Pontimicrobium sp. SW4: one gene and its partner. The protein of the gene in region 2 binds, or shares a complex with, the protein of the main gene of each other region. Links are inferred from orthologs where the notes say so. Each region holds a gene or a part of one and is shown on either strand. Other genes may lie near its edges. The genes, in order: carA and carB.

Evidence for each region.
Region 1: the proteins of carB (region 2) and carA are in contact, whole or in part, in a solved structure (PDB 1KEE), measured with the Escherichia coli proteins. The link is inferred for Pontimicrobium sp. SW4 from one-to-one orthologs.

What each region holds. Positions count from the first base shown.
Region 1 is NZ_CP157199.1:2,346,280-2,361,211, forward strand. What follows is about bases 12,133-14,932. They hold carA (glutamine-hydrolyzing carbamoyl-phosphate synthase small subunit), read right to left. Parts: upstream 14,186-14,932; coding sequence 13,079-14,185; downstream 12,133-13,078. Other genes in these bases: eno (phosphopyruvate hydratase), read right to left, coding at 12,133-12,933; rplQ (50S ribosomal protein L17), read right to left, coding at 14,275-14,751; ABGB03_RS11020 (DNA-directed RNA polymerase subunit alpha), read right to left, coding at 14,818-14,932. In the rest of the region: argS (arginine--tRNA ligase), read right to left, coding at 1-1,280; ABGB03_RS10960 (tetratricopeptide repeat-containing sensor histidine kinase), read left to right, coding at 1,866-3,914; ABGB03_RS10965 (arginine deiminase-related protein), read right to left, coding at 3,915-4,850; ABGB03_RS10970 (helix-turn-helix domain-containing protein), read left to right, coding at 4,964-5,503; ABGB03_RS10975 (serine hydrolase), read left to right, coding at 5,591-7,054; ABGB03_RS10980 (hypothetical protein), read right to left, coding at 7,074-7,205; ABGB03_RS10985 (DUF4440 domain-containing protein), read left to right, coding at 7,332-7,787; ABGB03_RS10990 (M20/M25/M40 family metallo-hydrolase), read right to left, coding at 7,797-9,092; ABGB03_RS10995 (arginase), read right to left, coding at 9,124-10,086; ABGB03_RS11000 (citrate synthase), read right to left, coding at 10,171-11,457; more of eno, read right to left, coding at 11,641-12,132. UniProt on the Escherichia coli protein: Small subunit of the glutamine-dependent carbamoyl phosphate synthetase (CPSase).
Region 2 is NZ_CP157199.1:1,021,428-1,036,954, reverse strand. Bases 6,026-9,420 are described here. They hold carB (carbamoyl-phosphate synthase large subunit), read right to left. Parts: upstream 9,079-9,420; coding sequence 6,226-9,078; downstream 6,026-6,225. Other genes in these bases: rpmH (50S ribosomal protein L34), read right to left, coding at 9,188-9,349; ABGB03_RS04905 (T9SS type A sorting domain-containing protein), read right to left, coding at 6,026-6,146. Outside these bases: ABGB03_RS04940 (SCO family protein), read left to right, coding at 1-175; DNA recombination protein RmuC, read left to right, coding at 245-1,567; ABGB03_RS04930 (transcriptional regulator), read left to right, coding at 1,733-2,344; ABGB03_RS04925 (DUF3307 domain-containing protein), read left to right, coding at 2,341-3,045; ABGB03_RS04920 (T9SS type A sorting domain-containing protein), read right to left, coding at 3,097-3,687; ABGB03_RS04915 (T9SS type A sorting domain-containing protein), read right to left, coding at 3,811-4,662; ABGB03_RS04910 (ankyrin repeat domain-containing protein), read right to left, coding at 4,673-5,191; more of ABGB03_RS04905, read right to left, coding at 5,298-6,025; ABGB03_RS04890 (DUF2892 domain-containing protein), read left to right, coding at 9,510-10,088; ABGB03_RS04885 (lytic transglycosylase domain-containing protein), read right to left, coding at 10,145-11,071; ABGB03_RS04880 (alpha/beta hydrolase), read right to left, coding at 11,132-11,794; ABGB03_RS04875 (N-acetyltransferase), read left to right, coding at 11,901-12,197; tRNA (N(6)-L-threonylcarbamoyladenosine(37)-C(2))-methylthiotransferase MtaB, read right to left, coding at 12,233-13,558; ABGB03_RS04865 (ABC transporter substrate-binding protein), read left to right, coding at 13,681-15,309; ABGB03_RS04860 (hypothetical protein), read right to left, coding at 15,339-15,527. UniProt on the Escherichia coli protein: Large subunit of the glutamine-dependent carbamoyl phosphate synthetase (CPSase).

The DNA of each region.
Region 1 (14,932 bases), 1.3 Mb from region 2 along the record:
TAATCGTCTAATTTCCCTAGCTCTTGAGATAGTTCTTTAGCAGTCGTTGCCATTTCAATAATTAAATCGTCGGCGTCCACTACAGTACCTTCACGACTTTTCATTTTTCCACTAGGTAAATCTACCATACCATAACTTAAATGATATAGATTTTTTGCCCAATCAAACCCAAGCTTTTTCAAGATTAAAAACAGGACTTTAAAATGATAATCTTGTTCGTTACCAACTGTATATACCATGCCTCCAACATCAGGATAATCTTTAATACGTTGTATGGCTGTACCAATATCTTGCGTCATATACACCGCTGTACCATCCGCACGTAATACAATTTTTTCATCTAGACCATCCTCTGTTAAATCGCACCAAACAGAGCCATCTTCCTTTTTTAAGAATACGCCACTTTTTAAACCTTCGGCAACAAACTCTTTTCCTAATAAATAGGTATCACTTTCATAATAATAGCAATCAAAATCGACTCCTAAATTTTTATAAGTCGTTTCAAAGCCCTCATACACCCAACCGTTCATCATTTTCCATAAAGTAACTACATCTTCATCTCCAGCTTCCCATTTTAGAAGCATTTCTTGAGCTTCCATTAAAATTGGCGCTTCTTTTTTAGCTTCCTCTTCTGTTTTCCCTTGAGCAATTAAATTTGCAATCTCCTTTTTATATTCTTGATCAAACTTCACATAGTAATTCCCAACCAATTTATCACCTTTCAATCCTGTACTTTCAGGTGTTTCTCTATTACCATAACGTTCCCAAGCCAACATACTTTTACAAATATGAATGCCTCTATCGTTTATAATTTGGGTTTTATACACTTTATGTCCAGCTGCCTTTAAAATTTCGGCAACACTATAGCCCAAAAGGTTATTTCTAATATGCCCTAAATGCAAAGGTTTATTAGTATTTGGCGACGAATATTCCACCATAATAGCCTCTTCGGTTTGAGGCTTAAAACCATACGTATTATTATCTTTAATGGTGTTGAAAAAATTTAGATAAAATACATCGTCAATCACAATATTTAAAAAGCCTTTAACCACATTAAATGCTTTTACCTCATCTACATGATTTACTAAATAGTTTCCTAAATCTTCTCCTAATTTGGCAGGATTCATTTTAACCGCTCTCAGCATTGGAAAAGTTACCACTGTAATATCTCCTTCAAACTCTTTACGTGTTGATTGAAATTCTACAGTCTCAAGTTCAGCTTTATATAACTTAGAAAAGGCAGTTTTAATATGTTGTGATAAGGTTTCCTGAATGGTCATTCCTACTAAATTTTAAGCTGCAAAGATAGAACTTTTACTCGATAATCGAGACTTAAACACTCTACGGATTACCTTGAAATCAAAATTAGTTTTCTACAAATACCTTGAGTGCTTACACTAAGTTAGTTTACTTAAATAAAACGTAATTTTTATGGCTTTATGCATCTCTGCAAATGAGATGAAAAAAAGTGTACTAAATCACAACAACAATAATTTTAAATCAAACATAATGCTTTAATTATCAATTATTTACATTTTATCGAAAATATGATAATTAGATAAATGCATTTCATCGACAAAAGTGTCGTTTTTCTATGTTTTTTGCCGTTTGTCGACACCAACTTTTTTTATAAAAAAATATTGTTCCTTTTATCTAATATTTATGCTTTAAAACGCAGAAATTAGGGTTTTCTTTCTCTTTTGGCAACTTTTGTTAAGCTATTAATTTCGGTCCCCAACGATGATAACAACTACTTTTAGTTATAAAGCAAATAGATTGCTTATAAATGTATACTTAATTTTCCTCTCCCTCAAGGTTAGTTTAGGTAATGCTATAGTTGTTGCGCCTAAAACCATTTATAGTTTATGAAACAGTTAATTACCTTAACTGCATTTTTATTTACTATATTCTCTAGTTTATCTCAAACTAAAGAACAGGATAGTCTTGTCATGCAATTTGCATTTCAAAAGCTAGACTCAACAAAGGTTGATACCTCAATACAACTTATAAAATCATTCTATAATACTAAGGATTATCAAAAAGCCTTAGCATATATATCTCAAACTGAAAGGCTATCTACTTCTTTACAATACCATAGTGCTACTGCTGAAATTAAATACTACAAAGCGCTTATCTATTCACAAAGGGATGATTATTATAATGCATTAGACAACTACAATGCATCACTTAGATTGTTTAGTCAAATGCAGGATTCTCTTGGAATTGCTAAAGTGAACAACAGTTTAGGACTCATCGAAATTAAAAGAGGAAATTATGGTAAAGGTTTACGCTATTCATTATCTGCAATAGATATTTTTGAACGTAAAAATCTAAGAAGTGAATTAAGCTTAGCTTATAACAATCTATCCGAAGCCTATTTTAATACTAATCAAGTTGATAAATCGCTTGAATTCAACCTCAAAGCTTTGGAAATACGTGAACAGCTTCGTGACAGTTCTGGAATTAAAGCTTCAACAAAAAATATTGCTATACTTTATTCTATGCGTAAAGAGCATAGAAGAGCTATTGAATATTACGAAAGGTTATTAGGTTACTTAGATACTTCCAATGAAAAAGACCAAATCATTAGAGGCGATGTATTGCCTAGAATTGGTGATGAATATTTACAATTTAACGATTATGAAAAATCTGCCTCTTATTTATTGGAAGGCTTAAGGTTAAATAGAAGAACTAATAATAAATTAGGTGTTTTAAAATCGCTTAATAGTTTAGCAAACCTAAACTTTAAACAAAAAAAAGTAAGGTTAGCAGAAGTACAATTAAATGAAGCCTATTCATTAACGCAACAAGTAGATAATGATGACGAGCTTCTAAAAAATTACAAATTAAGAATCTCTATAGATTCTACAAATGGCGACTTTAGAAATGCTTTTAAATGGCAAGCCGATTATCATGCTTTAAAAAATAAGCTAGATGCAAAAAAAGCAATACCTTTAGTTTTTGAAGCAGAACCAGTAGATATTAATCAACCTACAGACACACCTACAGATAATGTTAGTTTTCCTGTCGATACAAAAAAAATAAAGCAATTAAAAATAATAGCCTATACTTTAGGAGGTGCATTTCTTGTAGCACTAATTGCTTTTATAGTGATGTACATTACCAATCGTAATAGAAAAGAAGCGTTTGATGAAATAGAGCAAACTAACAAGCAATACAAATTACAAAACGATTCTATTTTAGAGCAGACACGCCATCTTGAAGAAATGAATCAAGTAAAAGATAGATTATTCTCTATTGTATCTCATGACTTAAAAGATTCTATTACTGGTGTTAAAGCCTTTTTAGATTTATTAAAAGAAGACAGTATAAGTAAAGAAGAGTTTGATGAACTGATTCCCGAGTTAAGTGAAAATGCAGATAATGCTGCAGCTTTATTAATGAATTTATTAAACTGGTCTAAATCGCAAATGCAAAATCTGGAACCAAAACCAGAGCTATTTAACATACAAGAAGTATTTGCTGATAAGATGAATTTAATTGAGAAAAAGGTAAATGAAAAACAAATTATTTTACTAGACGAGTCTATGAAAGATTTTGTTTATGCAGATAGAAGCATGATAGAAATTGTAATTCAAAACCTATTAGCAAACGCTGTGAAATTTTCTAGAGTTGGAGATGTAATAACTATTTCTAATAGAGTTCGTAATGGTAATGTGCTTATTTGTATTGAAGATACAGGTGTTGGGATTTCTGAAGAAAATCAAGAAAAACTATTTAAAAGTACTGGCTTTACAACTAGAGGAACTGGACATGAAAAAGGTACTGGTTTAGGACTCTCTATTTGTAAACAAATGGTTGAGCTTAACTATGGTAAAATTTGGGTAGAAAGTGAGCAAAACCTTGGAAGTAAATTCTTTGTTGAACTTCCAAAGGCTAAACCTATTGAGTAATTAAATTTTCGACAAAAATACTTCAGCCATCATACAACGTGCACTTCCACCGCCACAAGCTTCAATAATTTCTAACGAGCTTGATAAAATTTCAGCGTGATTTTCTATTCTTCTAATTTGATCTTGTGTTAAAACATCATATGCAGACTGACTCATAACTAAATACGATTTATCATTTTCACCCTTTACCTGCAGCATATTTCCAGCAAAATTATTTACTTGAGCTTCGCTAATATCTATAATTTCTTTACCATCTTCTTTTAAATGTTTAATAACGTTTTTTCGTTCTTTTTTATCATCTATACAAGACAAACAAATCACTGCAAATGTTTCTCCTATACACATCATAACATTCGTATGGTAAATTGGTTCGCGTTTACCATCAACTGTTTGATTTGCAGTAAAAACAATAGGTGTAAACTCAAAATCCTCGCAAAACTCTATAAACAAGTCTTCATTTGCGCGTTGCGATAACGCACAATATGCTTTACGATTAACACGGTCTAAAATTAAAGCACCAGTTCCTTCTAGAAACAACCCTTCTTCTTCGGCTGCTCTATAATCAATAATATGATCTATTTGAAAACCCTCTTCTTCCAATTGAAATAAGATATCTTCACGACGTTCTAAGCGTCTATTTTCTGCAAACATTGGATATAAGCCAACCACGCCATTTTCATGAAAAGATATCCAGTTATTTGGGAAATGGGCATCTGGCGTATCTAAACCATCATTAGCTTCAAACAGAACTACATTAACACCAACACTTCGTAATTTTTCAACAAACGTATCGAATTCTTTTTCGGCTTTTAGCTGTAATGCCAACTGTGTAACATCATGTATTTCTTTTTGATAATGGTTGTTTATAGCAGTTTGCTCATTGGCTCTAAAACTAGTTGGACGAACCATTAATATGGTATTGGTTGTTTGTTGCATTTACGTTTAATAAGAACTGTAAAATTAATCATTTTTAAGATGACCTAAACTTGGCTTTGGTTAAAAAAAATACGAACTTCGTTCAAGTTCAATATAAATTTGTAAAAAAATCAATGTCTAAGCTACTAAAATTCAGAGAAAAACTAAACTTAACCCAAGAAGAGTTAGCTGAAAAATCAGGCATTTCTGTAAGAACAATTCAACGTATAGAAGCTGGAACAAATCCAAAAGGTCACACACTAAAAGCATTAGCCAAAACTTTGGACGTAGAGAAAAGTAAATTACTTAAGAATACTACTGCAAACTCTAAATTTAGCTATAGATTGATTAAACTTATTAATCTTTCATCTTTACCATTTATAATTTTTCCTCCTGCAAATATTTTAATTCCCCTTACCATAATGCTTGCAAAAAAACAATTCAATTATATAACGAAACGAATAATTACTATTCAAATTTTATGGACTATTTTTTCTGTTATTCTTTTCTTATTTTCTTCTGTTGTTGAAAAATGGTTTTTCTCTGGAAACAAACTAAATTTAGTAGTTATAATGCTTTCTATTTTAGTAAATATTTATATTATAATTAGAAATTCTGCTGAAATTGACAAAAATAAAAAACTATATATAAGCTTAAAATTTAGCATTATATAAGTATTGTCGGGTAATTGTCGTCCTATTGTCAGGTAAATAATGTTGCTATTTCATTGTTGATTATAACCTTTGTTAAAAAAATCAATCATGACAAAAAACATCATCCCTTTTCTAATTATTGTAATATTTAATTTTTATAAAATTAATTCTCAAGTAAGTACAGATTCTTCCCTTTTTCTTGAATTAAAAAAACAGGATAGCATATTATTTGAAAAAGGCTTTAATCAATGTGATATAAAATACCTTGAGAGAAAAATATCTAAAAATCTTAAATTTTATCATGACCAAAGTGGTATCCAGGATAGAAAAGTATTTTTCGAAAACATCAAAAAATATATCTGTTCAAACCCTGATAAAAAACCAATAAGAAAACTTAAAAAAGGTAGTTTAACGGTTTTTCCACTCTATAATAATGGTAAACTTTATGGAGCAATACAGAATGGTATTCATCATTTCTATATAAGAGAAAAAGCGAAAGAAGATTTATGGACAAGCATTGCCAAATTCACCTCTGTATGGTTACTAGATAATAATGAATGGAAAATGAGTGACGTATTAAGCTATGATCATCAAAATCCAGATAAGCAGAAAACAATTGTTGATTCTATGGAGCAATTACTTTTAGACAATAAAGTTCCTGCAATGGGCTTAGGGATTATTGAAAAAGGTAAACTAACAAAAGTACAAGTATATGGAAGCTTAGATAATAAAAATACAGCTCCTTACAATACTATTTTCAAAGTCGCTTCTCTAACCAAACCTGTTTTTGCTTTAACAGTTCTTAAATTAATAGACAAAGGTCTTCTAGGTTTAGATGAGCCATTATATAAATACTGGATTGATCCTGATTTAAAAGAAGATAAACGACACGAAAAGTTAACACCAAGAATAGTGCTTTCTCACCAAACTGGATTTCCTAATTGGAGGTATATGAAGCACTCCAATAAGCTAGAATTTGAATTTGATCCTGAGGCTAAATATCAATACTCAGGCGAAGGTTTTGAATACTTGAGAAAAACCATTGAAATAAAGTTTAATAAAAGCATCGAAGAGCTAGCTAATGAATTAATATTTATTCCTGCTAAAATGACAGATACTAGGTTTTGGTGGGATGAAACAATGGATGAATCAAGATATGCTCAAAATTTTGATATTAAAGGGCATAATATAACAACAGAAAAGTATTATAAAGCTAATGCTGCTGCTAATCTTTTAACTACAGTAGAGGACTATGGCAATTTTTTGGCCTATGTAATTAATGGAGCTAATCTATCTGAAAACACATTAAAAGAAATGCTAACACATCAAGTAAAACTCAAAGAGAATGACTTTTTTGGATTAGGATGGGAAATATTAACAGGCTTTAGCACAGGAGAACAAGCCCTGATTCATACAGGTAAAGAACCTGGTGTTAGTACATTAGCAATTATTTTTCCAAAAACAAAAAATGGCTATTTAGTATTTCTTAATGGAGACAATGTTGGTAACATATATGAGAAAATGTTAACCAAACATCTTTATCTTGGAAAAGAATTATGGAAAAAAAAGTAAAAAGACTATTGCTAAAAACTTATATAACTTCCTTTGTATGCTGTTCGTAATACGACAATCTATCTTCTTTAGATATTTCTTCCTTTTCTTGAGCAAATACATTACTTGTAAAACATAATACTACTAACATTAATATCTTAAATCTTTTCATAATTCAAATTTTATTTAATTAAATATTTAATTCGTTTACACACTTAAGGCAACTATAAAGAAACTTACCCTACTCCAATTTTTATTTTTTTAATTATCTTTATAAATAACTAATTAATAGGTTTTTATGAAAAATTTCATGTTTATTATTATTTGCCTTTTCCTCATTTTATTGGGATGCAACAATATTGAAAGCAGCCCTGAGTTGATAGAAAAATGGAAGCAAGAAATTGTAGATACAGAACTTGCATTTGCAAAAATGGCTAAAGAAAAAAGTATTCCTGAAGCATTCTTAGCTTTTGCTGCAGATGATGTCGTTATTAAAAAAGGAAAAAAAGTTCTTGTTGGCATTGATTCTTTAAGAGCTTCATATAAAGACCGAAAACCTGAAGCCGATTTAGCTAAACTTTCTTGGAAACCTGATTTTGTAGATGTTTCAAAATCTGGTGATTTAGGATACACCTATGGTAAATACCTATATATAAAAACAGACTCTTTAGGTGTTGTTACCGAAGAAACTGGTATTTTCCATACAGTCTGGAAAAGACAAACTGATGGGAACTGGAAATTTGTTTGGGACTAGTTTATCTTATTACCTTTGATTAATTAGTCTATAAATTAAAATAGCTGTACGTTTTGTTAAAGCTTCTATGGTATTTAAATTAACCGTTTCTTTAGGCGTGTGTGCTCCATTACCCATAGTACCAAGACCATCTAAACAATCAACATATTCGGCAACAAAAGACGTATCTGCTGCACCTCTACGACCAGGATCATAAGCTTCTACTTCTCCTTGGTTAAGATCTAAACTTACTTGGTTTAACAAATCTAAAATTTTATGATTCCCTTCGGTTGGTCCCATAGCAGGATAACTATCTATAAAAGTTATCTTAGCAGATGTTTGTGATAAATTGTTACTTACTATGTTTCGCATTTTTGCTCTAGCTTTCTCTTTTTGTTCTTCTGAAATAAAGCGTAATCCACCTTCTACAACAGCAGTTTGTGCTACGACATTTGTTTTACCAAATGCATTTCCTTTAGTCAATTCACTATTGTAATCTACTTGTGTTCCTCCAAGGATAATTCCAGGGTTAAAGGTTAAATATTCTTCTCCTTTTACTTCATTATAAAACTCATTAAGTATTCTAGACATCTCAAAAATCGCACCTGCTCCTACACCTTCTCTAAATATCCCAGACGAATGAGCTCTTTTACCTGTAACCTCAACTTTCCATCCTGAAGAACCTCGTCTAGCAACTGTAGCATAGTTAAATCCTGTCGAAGTTTCAAACCCAAGAGCAATATCGCTTTGCTTTGCAGCTTCTATTAGATGTTTTCTACTAATTGCTAAAGGCTTTCCTGTAGCTTCTTCATCTCCTGTAAATGCTGCTATAATTTGAGCATCATTTAAAAAACCATTTTCTTTTAAAGCCTTTAACGCATAAAGGATAATTACATTTCCTCCTTTCATGTCATTTCCTCCTGGAGCATGAGCAATACTATCGTTAACCATTTTAAATTCTTGAAATGGACTATCTGCCTCAAAGACTGTATCTAGATGACCTATGAGTAAGAGTTTCTTCCCTTTACTTCCTTTATTTTCGGCAAACAAATGTCCTGAACGATTTACTTCAGACATATCATGCCAAACGCTGTTAAATCCAATATTTTCGAATGCCTTTCCTAAAACCTCACCAACCTGCTTAACACCTTCATGATTCATCGTACCACTATTAATGTTTACGATATCTTTTAAAAATGCAATAGCTTCAGCATTATTAGTTTCAATAGTCTGGATAATCTTCTTTTCTTTTCTAGATAATTTTTGCGCAAAAGCGAATTGTGTAAATACTAAGAATAGAAAAATATATTTTAAAAAAACTTTCATAATAATTTAATAGTTAACTTATTAATGATTCTTATATATTAAGACTTGTCGTTAATGTTTTGGTTACTTCGTCAAGTATTATAAAGGCTGTTTCTCCCATTTTGTTTCCTTTATGATCTAGTAGCGGATTTACTTCTACAAATTCCATACAAATTACTTTTTCACTTTTAATAATTCGATCTATCATTTTAATAATCTCGAATTCGTCAAAACCTTTAGGCACTGGAGTTCCTGTTCCATAAGAAATAAGGTCACAATCCATACTATCTACATCAAATGATATGTATAGCATATCACAATCCTTTAACCTATCTAATGCTTCATCTACACATACTTCTAATCCTCGATGTCTAACTTCATGAACCATATAGTTTCGAAGTTTTAGCTTTTCCATTAGATTATCCTCTGGCTCTTCGGTATCTCTTACGCCAAAATATACAAGATCATCAGGTCTTACTTTTTGGCCTTTTACACCAATATTTTTCATGCTTTCCCAATACTGGGTAGAAGTATTAGATACTTCATTAACTTTATCATCCATATTGTCTTCACTCATTGCTGCTGCTAAAGGCATTCCATGAATGTTTCCAGATGGGGACGTATAAGGTGAATGAATATCGGCATGTGCATCAATCCATATTACTCCAAGTCTTTTATTTGGATAAGTCTTTTTTATACCACTAATTGTACCCAATGCAGAAGAATGGTCTCCAGAAATTACTAATGGAAAAGACTGTTCTGTTAAACTAGCATTTACAGCATTACTAACTCTTTCACATTGATAAGAGACATGTTCAATTCGCTTTGAGTAAGTATTTTTCACCTTATTATAAATAGATTCATTCTCAGTCTCTACATCTATAAATTCGTGTCTATTAAAATAATCATTATTCACATTTATAGCAGCTATTTCTATAGCATCAATACCCATGTCTGAACCACGACTTCCTGCACCGATGTCTGATCTATTCTTAATTATCTTAATACGTTTCATCTATTTAAAAAATATGAGTTTCCTATCACAAATATAAAAAAACCTCATAGGTTACTATGAGGTCTTTTGTTGTTTATTGTTGAATTATCTATTGTTAATAGTTTTAAATTCTCTGTATGTTTCACCTATATACAATTGTCTTGGTCTCCCAATTGGTTCTTTACGCAAACGCATTTCACGCCATTGAGCAATCCAACCTGGTAAACGCCCTAAAGCAAACATAACAGTAAACATGTCTGTAGGAATTCCCATAGCTCTATAAATAATTCCTGAATAGAAATCTACGTTAGGATATAATTTTCTATCAACAAAGTAAGGATCTTCAAGAGCTTCTTTTTCAAGACCTTTAGCAATATCTAAAATTGGATCATCTACACCAAGATCTGCTAATACCTCATCTGCAGCTACTTTAATAATTTTTGCTCTAGGATCGAAATTTTTATAGACTCTATGACCAAACCCCATCAAACGGAAAGGATCATTCTTATCTTTAGCTTTAGCCATATACTTTTTAGTATCACCTCCATCTTCTTTAATAGCTTCCAACATTTCTAGTACTGCTTGATTAGCTCCTCCATGAAGTGGCCCCCAAAGTGCTGATATTCCTGCTGATAACGACGCAAATAATCCTGCGTGAGATGAGCCAACAATTCTTACTGTAGATGTTGAACAGTTTTGCTCGTGGTCTGCATGCAATATTAATAATTTATCTAGAGCATCAACAATTACTTGATTTTGAACATACTCTTCATTAGGCTGTTTAAACATCATTTTTAAAACGTTTTCTACATAGCCTAAACTGTTGTCTCCGTAATCTAATGGAAGTCCTTGTTTTTTACGCAATGTCCACGCTACTAAAACAGGAAACTTTCCCATTATTTTTACTACAGAATTGTACATATCTTCTTCAGAATTTACATTAACTGAAGAAGGGTTAAATGCAGTTAAAGCACTTGTTAATGATGATAACACTCCCATTGGGTGTGCTGACTTTGGAAAGGCATCAACAATTTTACGTATATCGTCATCTACAACAGATTTTGACTTTATATCTGCATGAAATTTATCATGTTGCTCTTTTGTTGGTAGTTCACCAAAAATTAAAAGGTAAGCGACTTCTAAAAAGTCAGCTTTTTCAGCTAGTTCTTCAATAGAGTAACCTCTATATCTTAAAATACCTTTTTCTCCATCTAAAAAAGTGATACCGCTTTCACAAGCCCCAGTATTTTTATATCCAGGATCGATAGTAATAACTCCTCCTGTTTCACTCCTTAAAGCTTTTATATCTATGGCAACTTCATTTTCTGTTCCAGTAACTATAGGGAATTCGTGTTTTTGACCATTAACTTCTAACGTAGCAGTATTTAGCATTTTTTTTGATAATTATATTATGAATTCATTGTTGAAAATAACTCTACGAAAATACAAAATATCTGACACTTTTTAAAGCATAGAATGCATTGAATTATTGATAATGGTATTAAAAAAAATAATCATAAAAAGAAGACCATTAATGAAAAATAATGGCCTTATAAAATCTATAATATTTAAATACTATTTTACTTTAAAAGCACTTTCTCCAGGAAAATATGCAGTACTTCCTAATTCTTCTTCTATACGAAGTAATTGGTTATACTTTGCCATACGGTCACTACGTGATGCAGAACCAGTTTTAATTTGTCCTGTATTTAACGCTACTGCTAAATCAGCAATAGTATTATCTTCGGTTTCACCAGATCTATGTGACATTACAGATGTATAACCTGCATTATGAGCCATATTAACCGCAGCAATAGTTTCGGTAAGTGTTCCTATTTGGTTTACCTTAATAAGAATGGAGTTAGCGATACCATTGTTAATACCTTTTGATAATCGCTCTACATTTGTTACAAACAAATCATCTCCAACCAATTGTACTTTATCTCCAACTTTATCAGTTAGTATTTTCCAGCCATCCCAATCATTTTCATCCATACCATCTTCAATAGAAATTATTGGGTATTTATTACAAAGCTCTTCCAAGTATTCTGCTTGCTCTTTAGATGTTCTTACAACGCCTTTATTGCCTTCAAAAATTGTATAATCGTATTTCCCATCTTTATAAAATTCGGCTGCTGCACAATCTAAAGCAATCATAATATCGTCTCCTAACTTGTATCCAGCATTTTCAGTTGCTTTTGCAATAGTTTCTAAAGCATCTTCAGTTCCTCCTTCTAGATTTGGTGCAAATCCACCTTCATCGCCAACTGCTGTACTCAAATTTCTATCATGTAGTACTTTTTTTAAGTGATGGAAAATTTCAGAACCCATTTGCATTGCTTGCGAAAAGTTTTTGGCTTTTACTGGCATTACCATAAACTCTTGAAAGGCAATTGGTGCATCACTATGTGAGCCACCATTAATGATATTCATCATTGGTAATGGCAATGTATTTGCCGATACACCACCAACATAGCGGTATAAAGGCATCCCTAATTCGTTCGCTGCAGCTTTAGCGACAGCTAAAGACACACCTAAAATAGCATTTGCTCCTAACTTTGCTTTGTTTGGTGTTCCATCTAAATCGTTCATAGTTTGATCAATTAGATTTTGCTCAAACACTGAAGCTCCCAATAATTCTTGAGCTAGAATAGTATTAACGTTTTCTACTGCTTTTAAAACTCCTTTTCCCATATAAGCATTTCCACCATCTCGTAATTCTACAGCTTCATGTTCTCCTGTAGAAGCTCCTGAAGGTACAGCTGCTCTACCCAAAATTCCATTTTCTGTAATTACATCTACCTCTACTGTTGGATTTCCTCTGGAGTCAAAAATTTGTCTTGCGTGAATGTCTATTATTATGCTCATTGAATCTTATTTATGTTGATTTTTTTGAATTTTCAAATTTACAAAATTGTCATACTAAAAATACTTTACTTTCTTATTATTAGTATAAATTTCTGCTAAAACGTTTTAGTAAATTAAAAGGCAATGTTCACACATTGCCTTTTAATTATTTTGATTTTATGTTTTCTATAAACTGATCAAACAAATATGTTGAATCATGTGGTCCAGGGCTTGCTTCTGGGTGATATTGTACTGAAAAGCAGTTTTTATTTTTCATTGCTAAACCTGCAACAGTATAATCATTTAAGTGTACATGCGTCACCTTTAAATCTTTATGAGCTTCTGCTTCTTCTCTATTAACTGCAAATCCGTGATTTTGAGAGGTGATTTCTCCCTTACCCGTTTCTAAGTTTTTTACAGGATGATTTATTCCTCTATGTCCATTATGCATTTTATAAGTAGAGATACCATTTGCCAAAGCTATTACTTGATGTCCAAGACAAATTCCAAATAATGGTAAATCTCTCTTTATGATTTCTTTTGCTACTTCTTGTGCTTCAACTAAAGGTTCTGGATCTCCAGGACCATTAGACAAAAAATAACCATCTGGTTTAAACGCTTCTAATTCTTCAAATTTAGAATTATAAGGAAACACTTTTATGTAAGCATCACGCTTTACTAAATTGCGAAGGATATTCTTTTTTATTCCAATATCCAAAGCTGCAATTTTATACTTCGCATTTTCTTCACCAAAATAATATGGCACTTTAGTGGATACTTTTGAAGCCAATTCTAGGCCTTCCATATTTGGGATACTAGCCAATTGTAGTTTTAAACCTTCAACGTTATCTACATCTGTAGAGATTACTGCATTCATCGCTCCATTATCTCGAATGTAACTTACTAATGCTCTAGTGTCAACATCAGAAATGGCAAATAAGTTGTTTTTATTGAAAAAATCTTCTAAAGATCCATTGGAGTCCGCACGAGAATATTCGTAGCTAAAGTTTTTACAAATTAAACCAGCTATTTTAATCGAATCTGATTCTGTTTCTTCATCATTAACACCGTAATTACCAATATGCGCATTGGTAGTAACCATTAACTGACCAAAATATGAAGGATCTGTAAAGATTTCTTGATATCCAGTCATTCCTGTGTTGAAGCAAACTTCTCCAAATGCAGTTCCTTCTTTATTAGCTACAGACTTACCATGGAATATTGTTCCGTCTGCGAGCAAGATTAAGGCTTTTCTAAGTTTATTATATTTCATGTTTTATTTAAAAAAGGTTTCGCAAAATTGTATAAAAAAAGGATAAACTAAAAAAGTTTATCCTCTATTTTATTAAAGCTTATTAACATTTATTCTTCTTCGTTAGTAGCTTTAGTTTCTTGAGCAACTGGAGGAGTTGTGGCTTTCTTACCGCCTCTTCTACTTCTTCTTGTTGTCTTCTTAGATTCTTTACCTGCGTTGTAGATTTCATTATAATCTACAAGCTCTATCATTGCCATATCAGCATTATCACCTAAACGATTACCAAGTTTAATAATTCTTGTATAACCTCCTGGACGATCACCAACTTTAGCAGCTACCTCCCTAAAAAGTTCAGCAACAGCTTCTTTTTGTCTTAAACGAGACATAACAATACGTCTGTTATGTGTTGTATCTTCCTTTGATTTTGTAATCATTGGTTCAACAAACTGCTTTAAAGCTTTAGCCTTAGCTACTGTTGTGTTAATACGTTTATGCTCTATTAAAGAACAAGCCATATTAGCTAGCATCGCCTTTCTGTGCGCTGTTTGTCTTCCTAAGTGATTGAATTTTTTTCCGTGTCTCATGACATTTGTTTTATCATCTTGCTACCAAATCCAGACAAAATTATCTAGAGAGCAAAATATGATTAATTAATCTTTATCTAATTTATATTTGCTTAAGTCCATTCCGAAGTTTAAACCTTTAACATTTACAAGCTCTTCAAGCTCAGTTAAAGACTTCTTACCAAAGTTACGGAACTTCATA
Region 2 (15,527 bases):
TCGTAAAAGTTACTTTGCTGTTGTAGAGCAAGGTGATGGAGGCTTACAAGATTTTATACATACTCCAAACTTTATATTAGTTGATAAGAAAAAACAAATACGTGGTATTTATGATGGTACAAATAATCAAGAGATTGAGCGTATTATAAGCGACATGAAAGTTTTAAAAAATTAGATATATCTTTTTGTTACATTTTTCACTTTTTAAGTAAAAGAAGTATCTTTGGTTAAACTTCTATTTTAAATGAACGACAGCCTCCTCTTAATTATTTCAATACTTTTTTCAGCTGCAATTGGAGCCTATATTGGCATGCTAATAACTAAATTAAAAAGCAAAGGAGAGAAAAGCACTTTAGAAGAACGTCAAAACCAAATGAGTTCAACTATTGAGGAACTGAAGCTAAACTTGGGTAAAATTGAAAACGAACGAGAAGAGATAAGACGAGAAAAAGAGTTTTTAAATTCTGAATTAACTAGAAAAAATACCGAATACGAAAATCTCCAGCAACAAAATTTAAAACGAGATGAAGAACTTGCTAAACAGCAAGAGCAACTTAGAAAAGATTTTGAGTTGTTAGCGAATAATATTCTTGAAAAGAAATCAGAAAAATTTACAATTCAAAATGAAAAAAATATAAAAGAACTTCTTAATCCTTTACAAGATAAAATAAAAACTTTTGAAGATAAAGTAGATAAAACCCATAAAGAAAGTATTGATTATCATGCTGCTTTAAGGCAACAGATTATTGGATTGAAAGAACTAAATAATCAAATGAGTAAAGAAGCGATAAACCTTACAAGGGCCTTAAAAGGTGACAGTAAGACACAAGGTGATTGGGGTGAAACCCAACTGGAGGTTTTGTTGGAAAAATCTCGATTAAAAAAAGGTATACATTTTACTACCCAAGGAGGTTTTAGAGATGAAGATGGAAGATTAAAAAAACCTGATTTCATAATTAATTTACCAGATAATAGACATTTAGTTATTGATTCCAAAGTTTCTCTAACTGCTTATGAAGCCTATTATAATTCTGAAGATGAGATTGTTAAATCTGATAGTTTAAAAAAGCATATTGATAGTATAAAAAAACATATCCGAGATTTAGGAGAGAAAAAATACTCTGCCCTTTATGAAATAAACACTCCTGATTATGTTTTAATGTTTGTTCCAATTGAAAATGCATTATTAATTGCTCTAAATGAAAATAATAAATTATACCTTGAGGCACTTGACAAGAATGTTGTATTGGTGTCCACTTCTACATTATTAGCGACCTTAAGTACAGTCGCTTCAATTTGGAAACAAGAAGATCAAAAAAGAAATGTTATTGAAATTGCAAGATTAGCCAGTAGGCTTTATGATCAATTTGTGAATTTAACAAATGATTTGTTAAAAGTAGGAAAGCAACTAAATACAGTTAAAGGGTCTTACAATGATACAATGAAGAAGTTAACAGGAAAAGGAAATCTAATAACTAAAGTTGAAAAAATGAGGAAACTTGGTGTTTCATCCAATAAGTATATCAATCAAGAGCTTTTGAATCGTGCACAAGATGAAGAAGAATAATCATTCTTTTTTCTTACTTAAAAGTAAGTTTTTTTTCATAAAGTAGCTTTTTTTAAGCCTATTTCTCAACAAAAAAACATTTTAACTTATTCCTTTAAAAAGGAATATATTTGTTTATTCCATAAATAAGGCATATATTTGTTTATTCCATAAATAAGGAATGTTATGACAAGTGTAATTACAGGAGATATTATACGTTCAACAAAACACGTTAATCCAAATATTTGGTTAAACTCTTTAAAAGGTGCATTAAGTATGCTAGAGTCCAAATCAAATAAATGGGAGATTTATCGTGGCGATAGCTTTCAAATAGAAATAACCAATCCAAATAATAGTTTTATAGACGCTATATATATAAAAGCTTGTATAAAAATGATTAAGAATTTAGACGTAAGGCTTGCAATAGGTATTGGTGATAAAACATACCAAGGTAAAAAGGTAAGCGAATCAAACGGAGAAGCTTTTGTATTTTCAGGAGAAACCTTAGAAAACCTAAAGAAAGACAAGCAAAATTTACGTATTAAAACGATAAATAATAAAATAGACGAAGAGCTAAATCTTTATTTTAAATTAGCTTTGACTTTTATGGATAGTTGGACGGTAAATTCAGCAGAGATAGTAAAACTAAGCATAGAAAATCCTGATGCTTTACAACATGAACTTGCAGCTATTATAGGAACAAAACAAGACGCAATTAGCAAACGTCAAAAACGTGCTGGTTTAGAACATATATTAGAACTAGACAAAATGTACAGACATAAAATAAGTCAATTATGATACTACTTATTAAGCTTTTATTAGCGCATATTATTGGAGATTTTTTTCTTCAACCTATACATTGGGTTAAAGAAAAGGAAAAGAAGAAACTGAAATCTCCAAAATTATATCTTCATATAGCTATACACTTTGCATTGTTATTTTTGATACTTTGGGATATATCACTTTGGCCAATAATTCTAGTTGTTGGCTTTTCACATCTTATTATAGACGCTATTAAACTGATTATTCAAAAGAAAAAAACAAAACGACTTTGGTTCTTTATAGATCAAATATCACATCTTTTAGTAATTATAATTGTCTACTATGTGTTTACTGATAATTCGTTTTCTATTGAACAATTATTAACCGAAAACAACCTCCTATTACTAGTTTGTTTATTGTTTCTTACTCTACCAACTTCCATAATAATGAAAACTATTTTTTCAAAATGGAACATCTCAAAACTTACTGAAAACAATGAATCTCTAAAAGATGCAGGAAAATACATTGGTATACTGGAACGTATCTTAGTTTTTATATTTATCATTTTTGATCATTGGGAAGCTGTTGGATTTTTAATTACTGCGAAATCTGTTTTTAGATTTGGTGATTTGAAAGAATCTAAGCATCGAAAATTGACAGAATACATACTAATTGGCACACTTATTAGCTTTGGAATTGCAATTGCTGTAGGACTACTATTTAAATTACTCATATAAAAAACCACCCGTTAAAAACTGATGGTTTTTTTATATTTATTTTTTAGTAAGTTATTGCTTTACAAAACGTTTAGTTTGTGTACCTGAATCGGTTGTCAATCTTACCAAATAAACACCGTTATTCCATTTCGACACATCAATTGTCTTAGTGATTATATTAACTCTATTTGTGTATATTCTTTTTCCTAATACATCAAAAACCTCAACAGCTGCACTATTATCAAGGCTCGATAATTTTAAGTTCAATTTATCTCTTCCAGGGTTTGGAGAAATTGAAAAGCTATTTTTTTCTAAATCTTCCAATCCAAGGTTGTTTACAACAGTAATAGTCCCTGACATATTTCCTGCACCATGAATACCGCAAAAATAATCATTTACACCTTCCACCGTAAATGTATAAGAAAAGGTTTGACCTAAACCAGTAAGCGTACCACTATTAAAATTTTCAACAGAACTTCCTACTGAATTCTGAACTGTATGGGAGAAAGCATCAGTCCAAGTCCATCTTACTGTATCTCCAATATCAATAGTCAAATCTGAATCAGGACTTTGAAAAAACCGCTCCCAAATAAGATCATGTGTTGTTTGTGCTATTACACTTGATGCACATAAACAAGTTAAAATAAGTAGTTTTATTTTCATATTTCTTTTTCTTAAAGATAATGAAAATAATTTAGTTATTTGATTTTAAGATTCTTAGAAAAAGTATAATCTATAAAAAAGCCATTGGTGAAACCAATAGTCTTTTTATTATTTTTTGGTAAATTATTGCTTTACAAAACGTTTAGTTTGCGTACTAGTTTCAGTTGTTAATCTCACTAGGTATACACCGTTATTCCATTGTGACACATTTACAGACTTATTATTTTTTTCCATTTTATCTACATATATTTTTTTACCTAATACGTCAAAAACCTCTACAGTAACTATAGCATTATTTAACTTTTCTAGTCTTAAATTCAACTTATCTCTTCCAGGGTTTGGAGAAATCGAAAAAGTATTAACTTTATATTCATTTAATCCTAATGTATGGAAAGCCGCCATTGTGATTCCTCTATTAGCTGGGAAATGCCATCCCAAGTCAAATGTAGATCCACTGCTTCTTGCCCAAACCAGATCCACTGAGGTATCCGAAGTACTAAAAACATAATCATGAACTTCTCCAGTATCTAGCAATCGAGTAGCAACAAGAGTTCTAACATCAGGCTCGGTTGGGTTTGAATGAGTTTCTGTTGTATTTGATATTATAGTCCAATTCTGTATAGCATCTACAGCAGGTATAATCCCTCTCCCATCATCTCCGGGCGGATCTCCAGGAAGTCCAAAATATCTATCACTAAGTACAGTACCATTTGTTGTTACCAATACAACATCATTGCCATTTACCATACCATATTCAGGAGTACCAGCTTGAGGACCAAAACCTAGACCAAGCCATCTATCCGCAGGACCAACTAAAGTTAATGTAACTAAATTACTACTAACATCTATCTTTACTGAGAATTCTAAACCGGTCGTATTAGACAAATCAAAAGTTCCAGTAGTAATCGTCTGAGAAGAAGAATTTAATGTTATTAATAAAAATACTCCTAATAGAGCAATAGTAGTTTTTTTCATGATGCTTTCTTTAATTAAATAATTCTATTATAGCTTTTTTTTTAGTCATTAAAGCATAATCCTTTGCTGTTAAATTTCTATTATCCTTAAGTGATAAATCAGATTTTGCTTTAATTAATAAATCAATAATTTTTTCATTTCTCATTATAACGGCATAATGCAAAGCTGTTGTTCCATTTGGGTCAGCTTTGTTAGGGTTTGCATTTAAATTCAAAAGCATTTCGACTAAATTATCACGGTTTTTATATACAGCAGCCATTAGCGGGGTTCCGTGATCACTATCTCCATTAATATCATAAACATTTTTAGCCAAAAATTCAGCAACATCATCATTTCCACTATAACATGCTAAAACCAGAGGAGAATAACCAGATTTTTCAATGCTATTAATAGTATCTGCATTAATACTCATTAAATGCTTAATATCTTCTACAGTTCCAGATCGTGCTGCATCAAAAATACTTTGTTGACAAAAAATATAGCTAGAAGCAAACAAGCAACATATTATAAATGGGGTCTTAATATTCATTCTTAATTTCAAATAATCAAGTTATTGATCAATAGCAATTAAATTATATCACTCTTAATAATTCTTACTGTTATTAATACTAAAATAAAATTTATAGATTTAAAGCTTATTGTTTTACAAAACGCTTAGTTTGTGTACCAGAGTCGGTTGTTAATCTCACCAAATAAACACCGTTATTCCATTGCGATGCATCTACCGTTTTAGTGATTGTATTAACTCTATTTGCATATATCCTTTTTCCTAATACATCAAAAACTTCAATAGTAGCATTACTATTTAGTTTTGATAGTTTTAAGTTCAATCTGTTTCTTCCAGGGTTTGGAGAAATTGAAAAAGCATTTACCAATTTATTATCTTTTGTACTTAAAAATGAAGTTTTAGCTGTAATATTATCTAAAGACAAAGTAGAAGCTATTGTTTCTCCCTGCCAAGCAGGTGTTGGACTACTTAACAATCTAACTTCATATACATTTAATAAAGTAGCAGCTACATTGCTACCACCACTCACTAGCGAAAAGTCTCCTACTTCTACAGGTATTTCTACTAATTGCCATCCTGATCCAGCAGCAATAAACAACGGATTAGTAGATGATATTCTTCCTCCATCTCCATTAAAGGCAACTCTTAAATTCAAATCATTAGTTTCTACCTTTACATGAAATCTAATTGCTTTTATTCCTTGACCTGTATAATTTCCAATCCATTGGTCAGTGTTAATAATAATCATCTTACTCGCAACTGTTCCCGTTCCTGTTGAAACATATTGAAGGTAACTAGTCCCTCCAGGCCCCCCAGTTGCAACATTTGTTGGTCCAGATGCACCACCTGCACCTCCAATTCTCCAACCTTGTGTGGTAGTATCCTCAAAATCATCAATTTGACCAGCGGTAACTTGCCCACTAACTGAAGCAGATATTAACAATGAAAAGAATAAGTAAAGTAATTTTTGTTTCATAGTAAACTCGAGATTTATATAAGCGTAAAAATAATAATTTCAGTTAATTAGCATTAATAAATTCGGCAAAATGATGTATTTACTTACTTAAATACATTTTACGTCTCGAATACAAGTCATAAAACTCATCATCTTTTAAACTATCAATAAATAAAATACTCTCTCCTGTACTCTTCATTTCTGGTCCAAGTTGTTTATTAACATTAGGAAACTTATTAAATGAAAATACAGGTTGTTTAATAGCATAACCTTCCAAATGCGGTTTGAAATCGAAATCGGTTACCTTCTTTTTCCCTAACATGACCTTAGTAGCGTAATTTACATAAGGCTCTCCATAGGCTTTTGCAATAAAAGGAACTGTTCTAGAAGCTCTAGGATTGGCTTCAATTATGTATACCATATCGTCTTTTATAGCAAATTGAATATTGATTAAACCGACTGTATTCAATGCTAATGCAATTTTTTTAGTATGGTCTTTTATTTGTTGCATTACCAAATCTCCTAGATTAAAAGGAGGTAGTGTTGCATTACTATCACCAGAATGGATTCCACAAGGTTCAATATGTTCCATAATTCCAATAATGTAAACATTTTCGCCATCACATATAGCATCTGCTTCTGCTTCAATTGCTCCTTCCAAATAGTGATCTAAAAGCAGTTGATTTCCAGGCATCATTCTTAACAATCCAACAACATGTTCTTCTAATTCCTCTTTATTAATAACAATTTTCATTCCTTGTCCACCTAATACATAAGATGGTCTAACCAAAATTGGGAAATCTAACACATCAGCTATTGCTGCTGCTTCATCTGCAGTTGTAGCTATATCAAACTTAGGATAAGGAATATCCAACTTCTTTAATAAGCTTGAAAAATGACCTCTATCTTCAGCTAAATCTAAGGCTTGATAGCTTGTTCCTAGTATTTTTATACCGTAACGATCAAGTTTTTCGGCAAGCTTCAATGCTGTTTGACCTCCTAATTGAACAATGACACCTTCTGGTTTTTCATGTCTAATTATATCGTAAATATGCTCCCAAAATACTGGTTCAAAGTATAACTTATCTGCTGTATCAAAATCTGTTGAAACAGTTTCAGGATTACAGTTAATCATAATCGTTTCGTAGCCACACTCAGCAGCAGCTAACACCCCATGAACACAGCAATAATCAAACTCAATACCTTGTCCAATTCTATTTGGTCCAGATCCAAGAACTACAATTTTTTTCTTGTCTGTAACAATACTTTCATTGTCTGAATATCTTTTACCATCAGCAGTTTCTACTTCGCCTTCAAAAGTTGAGTAATAATATGGGGTTTTGGCCTCAAATTCAGCAGCACAAGTATCCACTAATTTATACACACGATTAATATTCATTTCATCACGTTTGTTATAAACTTGACTCTCTAAACAACCTAACATGTGTGCTATTTGTCTATCACCATAACCTTTCTGCTTAGCTTCAAGTAACAACTCACGTTCTATCGTATCTATAGTGAATGTTGAAATTTCTTTTTCAAGAAAATATAGCTCTTCATATTGCTTTAAAAACCACATATCTATTTTAGTAATTTCATGTATTCTACTTAATGGAATTCCCATTTGAATAGCGTCATAAATCACAAATACACGATCCCAACTTGCAAATTTTAGTTTACTTATAATTTGGTCATAATCTTTATAACCCTTACCATCTGCACCAAGTCCATTTCTTTTAATTTCTAATGATTGAGTTGCTTTATGGAGAGCTTCTTGAAACGAGCGTCCAATTCCCATTACTTCTCCAACAGACTTCATTTGAAGTCCTAAAGTTCTATCACTTCCTTCAAATTTATCAAAATTCCAACGTGGTATTTTTACAATAACATAGTCTAAGGTTGGTTCAAATAAGGCTGAAGTTGATTTAGTAATTTGATTTTGAAGTTCATCTAAATGATAACCAATAGCTAGTTTTGCTGCAATCTTAGCTATGGGATAACCGGTGGCTTTACTTGCTAACGCAGACGAACGAGATACACGAGGGTTAATTTCGATAGCAATAATATCTTCTTTATCGTCAGGGCTTACAGCAAATTGCACATTACATCCTCCAGCAAAATCACCAATACTTCGCATCATGTGAATTGCCATATCACGCATTCTTTGATATGTTCTATCACTCAATGTCATTGCTGGAGCCACAGTTATAGAATCTCCTGTATGAATCCCCATTGGATCCATATTTTCTATAGAACAGATAATTACCACATTATCGTTAGCATCACGCAATAATTCAAGTTCATATTCTTTCCAGCCAATAAGCGCCTTATCTATCATCACTTCATGGATTGGAGAAATTTCTAATCCGCGAGTTAACAATTCGTCAAAGTCTTCTTCTTTATAAACTATAGATGCGCCAGCACCTCCAAGTGTAAATGAAGCTCTAATAACTAAAGGAAATCCATACTCTTGGGCTATTTCTTTTCCTTTTAAATATGATGTAGCAGTAGCTTGAGGTGCCATAGGAATTCCTATTTTAAGCATCAACTCTCTAAATTGCTCTCTATCTTCTGTAATGTTTATAGCATCTATATCTACTCCAATAATTACAACACCAAAATCTTCCCAAATCCCTTTTTCATCAGCTTCAATACAAAGATTTAATGCCGTTTGTCCTCCCATAGTTGGTAATACAGCATCAATTTGGGGATGTTCTTTAAGGATTTTAATAATAGATTTCGTGTTCAAAGGCAACAAATAGACATGATCAGCCATTGAAGGGTCTGTCATGATTGTAGCTGGATTAGAATTTATTAAAATAGTTTCTATTCCATCCTCTCGAAGAGAACGAAGTGCTTGAGTTCCTGAATAATCAAATTCACAAGCTTGACCTATAATAATTGGTCCTGAACCTATAATTAAAATGGAGTTTAAATCTTTTCTTTTCGGCATTATTTATACTATTATTTATTTAAAAATTTTTCAAAAATACTTAACCACAGGATATAAAAAAAGGCGTTACGACCAGTAACACCTTTAATATATTAACAATTGTTAATCATTATTTTTTATGCTTTAATTCAGAAGACACAGATAACTTCTTTCTTCCCTTTGCTCTTCTACGTGCAAGGACTTTTCTACCATTAGCAGAAGCCATTCTTTCTCTAAAACCATGCTTGTTTTTTCTCTTTCTCTTCGATGGTTGAAACGTTCTTTTTGGCATTATCTTATATTTTTATAAACTAAATATTCTTTTTATAAGTTGAGAGCTCTCTCAAAACTGGGTGCAAATATACAAAGCCTTTTTTATTTGACAAGCCTAAAATTAAAAATATTTTTAATTGTTTTTACTACCTTTGCAATCTTAAATTTAAACAAGTAAAATGTACAATAAAATTATCAAGTTAATTCTTGCCCTTTTAATCTTTGCATATGCAATATACCAATTCGCTGAAGGCTTTATTGGTAACGGAATTATGTATGTGTTACTCTCTTCAATTTTTGTTTTTCTTTATTTTAAAAATGAATTTATTCTATTAGCTTTTTTAAAATTAAGGAAACAAGATTTTGATGGTGCAAAAAAATGGCTAGATAAAATTAAGCATCCAAATTCTGCATTAACTAAAAAGCAGCAGGGATATTATAATTATTTAAATGGTATTATGGTCTCGCAAACTAATATGAATGAAGCTGAGAAGTATTTTAAAAATGCAGTTGCTTTAGGGTTATCCATGGATCATGATATGGCAATGGCTAAATTAAACTTGGCAGGAATAGCATTTAGCAAACGTCGTAAGCAAGAAGCTCAAAAACTTTTGAGTGAAGCTCAAAAACTTGATAAGCGTAATATGTTAGCTGATCAAATAAAAATGATGAAACAGCAAATGAAAAAAGCATCCATACCAAATCAACATTATGGAAGTCCAACATCTTCAAGACAGAATAGAAAAAGCAGACGATAACTAACAAAAAAAGCACTGATTTAATCAGTGCTTTTTTTGTTTTAAAATTTCAATTACTAAGGTACTGAATAATGTCCTTTTTCTGGAATTTCTATAAAATATTTTTTTCGAGATTTATTATTAAGATGTGGCTCACGTAACCAAGGATTATGTAATTTTAATATTTTATAATTAATTCCGTACTTCTCTGAAAATTTTACAAAATCTGTCACAGCTGTGTCTACAGCAACTCTATAAGTTGGAATAGGTTTGTACAAATCTTTATGTCTAAAATTGAAACCATACTTATCTGGATGATTCAATATCTCTTTTAAAGCCACAATTCTAAACATATAACGTCCTGTTTCTTCTCCAAGCAATAAATCGTAATAATCAGATACGTTTTGCTCTTTTAAACGTCTAGCTACTCCAGCTTTTCCAGCATTATAAGAAGCTGCAGCTAATGTCCAGCTACCAAAACGTTCTTTGGCTTCGAGTAAATACTTACAAGCAACCTCTGTTGATTTTTCAAGGTTATAACGTTCATCTACATTGTCATTAATTTCCAAACCATTTTCTCTTCCTGTAGCTTTCATTATTTGCCATACTCCTCTTGCTCCAGCAGGGGACACAGCATTTGTTAATCCACTTTCTATGACTGCCAAATACTTAAAATCGTTCGGTATACCATGTTTTTCAAGAATTGGTTCTATGATAGGAAAATACTTGTTTGCTCTTTTAAACATTAACAGAGCATTAGATTGCCAATAGGTGTTTACCAATAATTCACGATCCATGCGTTCTAAAATATCAGGATTACTTAAAGGCAAGTCTTCTCCGGCAAAATCCAAATTTTCTGGAACGTTTAATGCGTAAACATTATAATCGTTAATAATTTTCTTTTCTAAATTTTCATCACTTGGAGCATCTTGAACTGCAAAAATCAACAGTCCAGATAAACTTAATAATCCAAGACATGCAAAAATATTTTTTATTGTCTTTATCATTTTAAAAAGTTTATTATGCACTAAAAATAAAGGAAAAAACTGAAATAGTAATAGATTTTAACTAAGAATCAATTCTGGAAGGTGTTTATTAAACCATTTATATTTATTAATAATCATAACATGAGTGCCTCCTTTTACTGTGATACAATCGGAAATGTTTTTAATAGGAAATACTGGATCTTTATCACCATGAATATGAATTATATTTGATATAACCTCATCTCGCTCCCAACACACCATATTTTGGAGTGCCCAATCTAGATAGGTTTTATCACTTACAGATAAATATTTTCTATACAACTTAACACGCTTTTTTATGGTTTCTCCAAATGCATATTTTGCAAACGATTCAAAATTACCCACAAACTGAGTTGGCAACAATTTATAGGCTTTAGTAACTCTTGCTAGCTTCATTCTTTTAGGTAGTTCATGCTTAGTTTTAACACTAGAAACTATAATGAGTTTTTTAAGTTTAAGAAATTTACTCATTTCCTGAACCAATACACCACCAAATGATACACCTACCAACACAGCATTTTTATGTTCCACTCTACTTGACATACGTTTGGCGTATAGCTCAATGGTTTCATAAGGTTCTGGGATAATCCATTCTAGAAAATGCAGCTTAAATATGTCCTCTGGCAGTTCTATATATTCGAAAATTGAAGGATTAGCTGCCATTCCTGGCATAAAGTAAACATGTATTAGCTCTTTGTTCATAAGTAATTAAGTCCCTGTTTATAAGGTTTGTAATGATTTTTTTAGTACCTTTGCGTGACAAAACTATATAAAATAGTTCTTTCTCCATTGAATAAACAGACTAATTATGATAGATGCAGCTGAACTTATTGACAATGCCTTTTTAAGACAATTTCAACTTGAAGTTGAAGGTAATTTAGCAACTATTGAATATTCCCTTCAAGATCGAAAGATTTTTTTAACAAAACTTGTTGTTCCTGAATGTGTTACGGACGAGGTATTTGTTGAAGATTTTTTAAAACTTGTAATGGAAAATATTCAAGACAGAAACATTAGTGTGGTGCCAACGAGCCCTCCAATTGCAAAGTTTATCCGTAGAAACAGACGCTACAAAAGTATGCTTCCTGTTGGCGTAAGAATTTAATTGAAGACCGAGACCGAAACAAAAGTTTCGGTTTTTTATGCATATTCTTTTAGAAATTCAAAACGAACCAATCCATCATCATCTATTTCAGAAAGTTCTACTTCGTGAAGTGTATTGACAAATTCAGGGTTCCAAGGCGTTTTTACTTTTACATAGTTTTCGGTAAATCCATGAATATAGCCTTCTTTATTCTCGCTTTCGAACAAAACAATTCTTTTACTTTTTAATTGACTTTCATAAAAAGCACGACGCTTTTTAACCGACAAGCCTCTTAGCATTTTACTACGTTTAGAACGTACATTTTTGGGTACTACATCTTCCATTTCAGCAGCTAAAGTATTATCTCTTTCAGAATAGGTAAATACATGTAAGTAAGAAATATCTAATTCTGCTAAAAAATTATAGGTTTCTAAAAAACGCTTGTCAGTTTCGCCAGGAAACCCAACAATAATGTCTACTCCAATACATGCATGTGGCATCACCTCTTTTATCTTATTTACACGATCTACATACAGCTCACATAAATAACGACGCCGCATTAATTTAAGTAAATCGTTACTACCACTTTGCAATGGAATATGAAAATGAGGTACAAAAGCCTTACTCTTTGAAACAAAATCTATAGTTTCATTTTTAAGTAAATTAGGTTCTATAGACGAAATTCGTAAACGCTCTATACCTTCTACTTCATCCAATGCTTGGACTAACTCATAAAAGGTGTGTTCATGCTTTTTGTTTCCAAATTCACCTTTACCATAGTCACCAATATTAACTCCAGTAAGAACAATTTCCTTAATGTTTTGCTCCGAAATTTCTTTGGCATTATTTAAGACATTTGCTAAAGTATCGCTTCTAGAAATTCCTCTTGCTAAAGGAATTGTACAATAAGTACACTTATAATCGCATCCATCTTGCACTTTTAAAAATGCCCGAGTACGATCACCAATAGAATAACTTCCAACATAGAAATCTGCATCTTCAATTTCACATGAATGTACTTCACCAAAGTCGTTTTTGGTTAAATCGTTTAAATAATCGGTGATTTTGAATTTCTCAGTAGCCCCAAGAACTAAATCTACACCATTTACGTCTGCTAAAGCTTCTGGTTTTAGCTGAGCATAACACCCAATTGCTGCCACAAATGCTTCGGAATTTACTTTTTGTGCTTGCTTTACAATAGTTTTAAAACGTTTATCAGCATTTTCGGTAACAGAGCATGTATTAATTACATAAATATCCGCAGCTTCGTTAAAATCTACACGGTCAAATCCTTCACTTTTAAAACTTCTGGCAATAGTAGAAGTTTCAGAGAAGTTAAGTTTACAACCCAATGTGTAAAATGCGACTTTTTTTCGTTCCATATTTTGTCATCCTGAATTTGTTTCAGGATCTTTTAAAATTTATATTTACACAACAATGAGTTTCCTGCCTACGCAAGAATGACAAATTTTTGTAGCGTGCAAATTTACAATTTATAAGCCAAATGATAAAACCAATTGCCCTCACCTCAAAATTCTTTAAAGCATATAAATGGTTTTTTTGTATTTCTATTGTTTTTTGCTCTTGCACATCCAAAAATAAATCTACTAACGATTCTCAAGTATTTAGATACAATGAACACAAAAATATCGGCTCTTTAGATCCTGCTTTTGCAAAAGATTTATCAGATATTTGGGCTGCAAATCAACTATTCAATGGTTTGGTCCAAATGGACGATAGCTTGAACGTTCAGCCAAGTATTGCTAAAACATGGCGTATTTCTCAAGATGCTTTGTCTTATGTATTTACATTGAGAGATGATGTCTATTTTCATAAGCATCATTTATTTGGAAGTGATTCTACTAGAACTGTTACTGCTGAGGATTTTGAATACAGTTTTAATCGATTAAAAGACACACAAGTAGCTTCTCCAGGAAGTTGGGTTTTAGGAAAGGTAGAAAATTTTAAAGCTGTTAATGACAGTACTTTTAATATTCAATTAAATCAGCCTTTTCCAGCGTTTTTAGGGTTATTAACCATAAAGTATTGCTCTGTAGTTCCAAAAGAAATTGTAGAACATTATGGTAGCGATTTTAGGTCTAATCCGATTGGTACAGGGCCTTTTAAATTTAAACGTTGGGAAGAAAATTTAAAATTGGTTTTTAGAAAGAACCATAATTATTTTGAAAAAGATGCTCAAGGAAACTCATTACCATATTTAGAAGCAATCGCGATTACCTTTTTACCTGACAAACAAAGTGAATTTTTACAGTTTGCTCAAGGGAATATTGACTTTATCTCTGGATTGGACGCATCCTATAAGGACGAAATATTAACTGCAAAGGGTGAAATGCGTGAGTTTTATACTAATGATGTAAACATGATTCGTGGGCCATATTTGAACACAGAATATTTAGCGTTTTATATGAATTCCAATGTTCCCGAAATACAATCAGATTTGTTAAGAAAAGCTGTTAACTATGGCTTTGACAGACAAAAAATGATGACCTATTTACGCAATGGTATTGGTATTCCTGCTAATGGTGGTTTTATTCCAAAAGGCTTACCTGGTTTTAACGGTAAAGCAGGATTTAATTACCAACCTGAAAAAGCAAAATCTTTAGTTGCACAATACATCAACGAAACTGGTAATGAAAATCCCGAAATTACAATTACAACCACAAGCAATTATTTAAGTTTTTGCGAATATATACAACGTGAATTACAAAAACACGGACTCATGGTTAATGTGGATGTAATTCCTCCTTCTACACTTAAAGAAGCAAAAGCCAACGGGAAATTAGATATGTTTAGAGCAAGTTGGATTGCCGATTATCCTGATGCCGAAAACTATTTATCACTATATTATAGTAAGAATTTTGCACCCAATGGTCCAAATTATACGTATTTTAAAAATGATCAATTTGATGAATGGTATGAACAAGCATTTACTGAAACCAATACAAAAAAGCGTGAGCTTTTATATGCGAAAATGGATTCTTTAGTTATGGATAAGACACCTGTAGTAAATATGTTTTATGATGAAGTTGTCCGCTTCACTAGAAAAGAAGTAAGTGGTTTGGGTATTAACCCTATTAACTTATTGAAGTTAAAAAGAGTTATAAAAAAATAATTCTTAATCGAACTATCCAATAATTTGTTTTATAAACCACCTCCCAAGGCAACCACAAATAAAATCGCACCTGCACCCACTATAAGTAATACTCCAATATACCCTATACCTAATATTCCAACAATATTTGATTTACTTTTGCTATATAGATGGATTTCGTTAACCAAATCATCAGTAAGTAGAATTTTTACATTTTTATCCAATTTGTTTTCATTAAC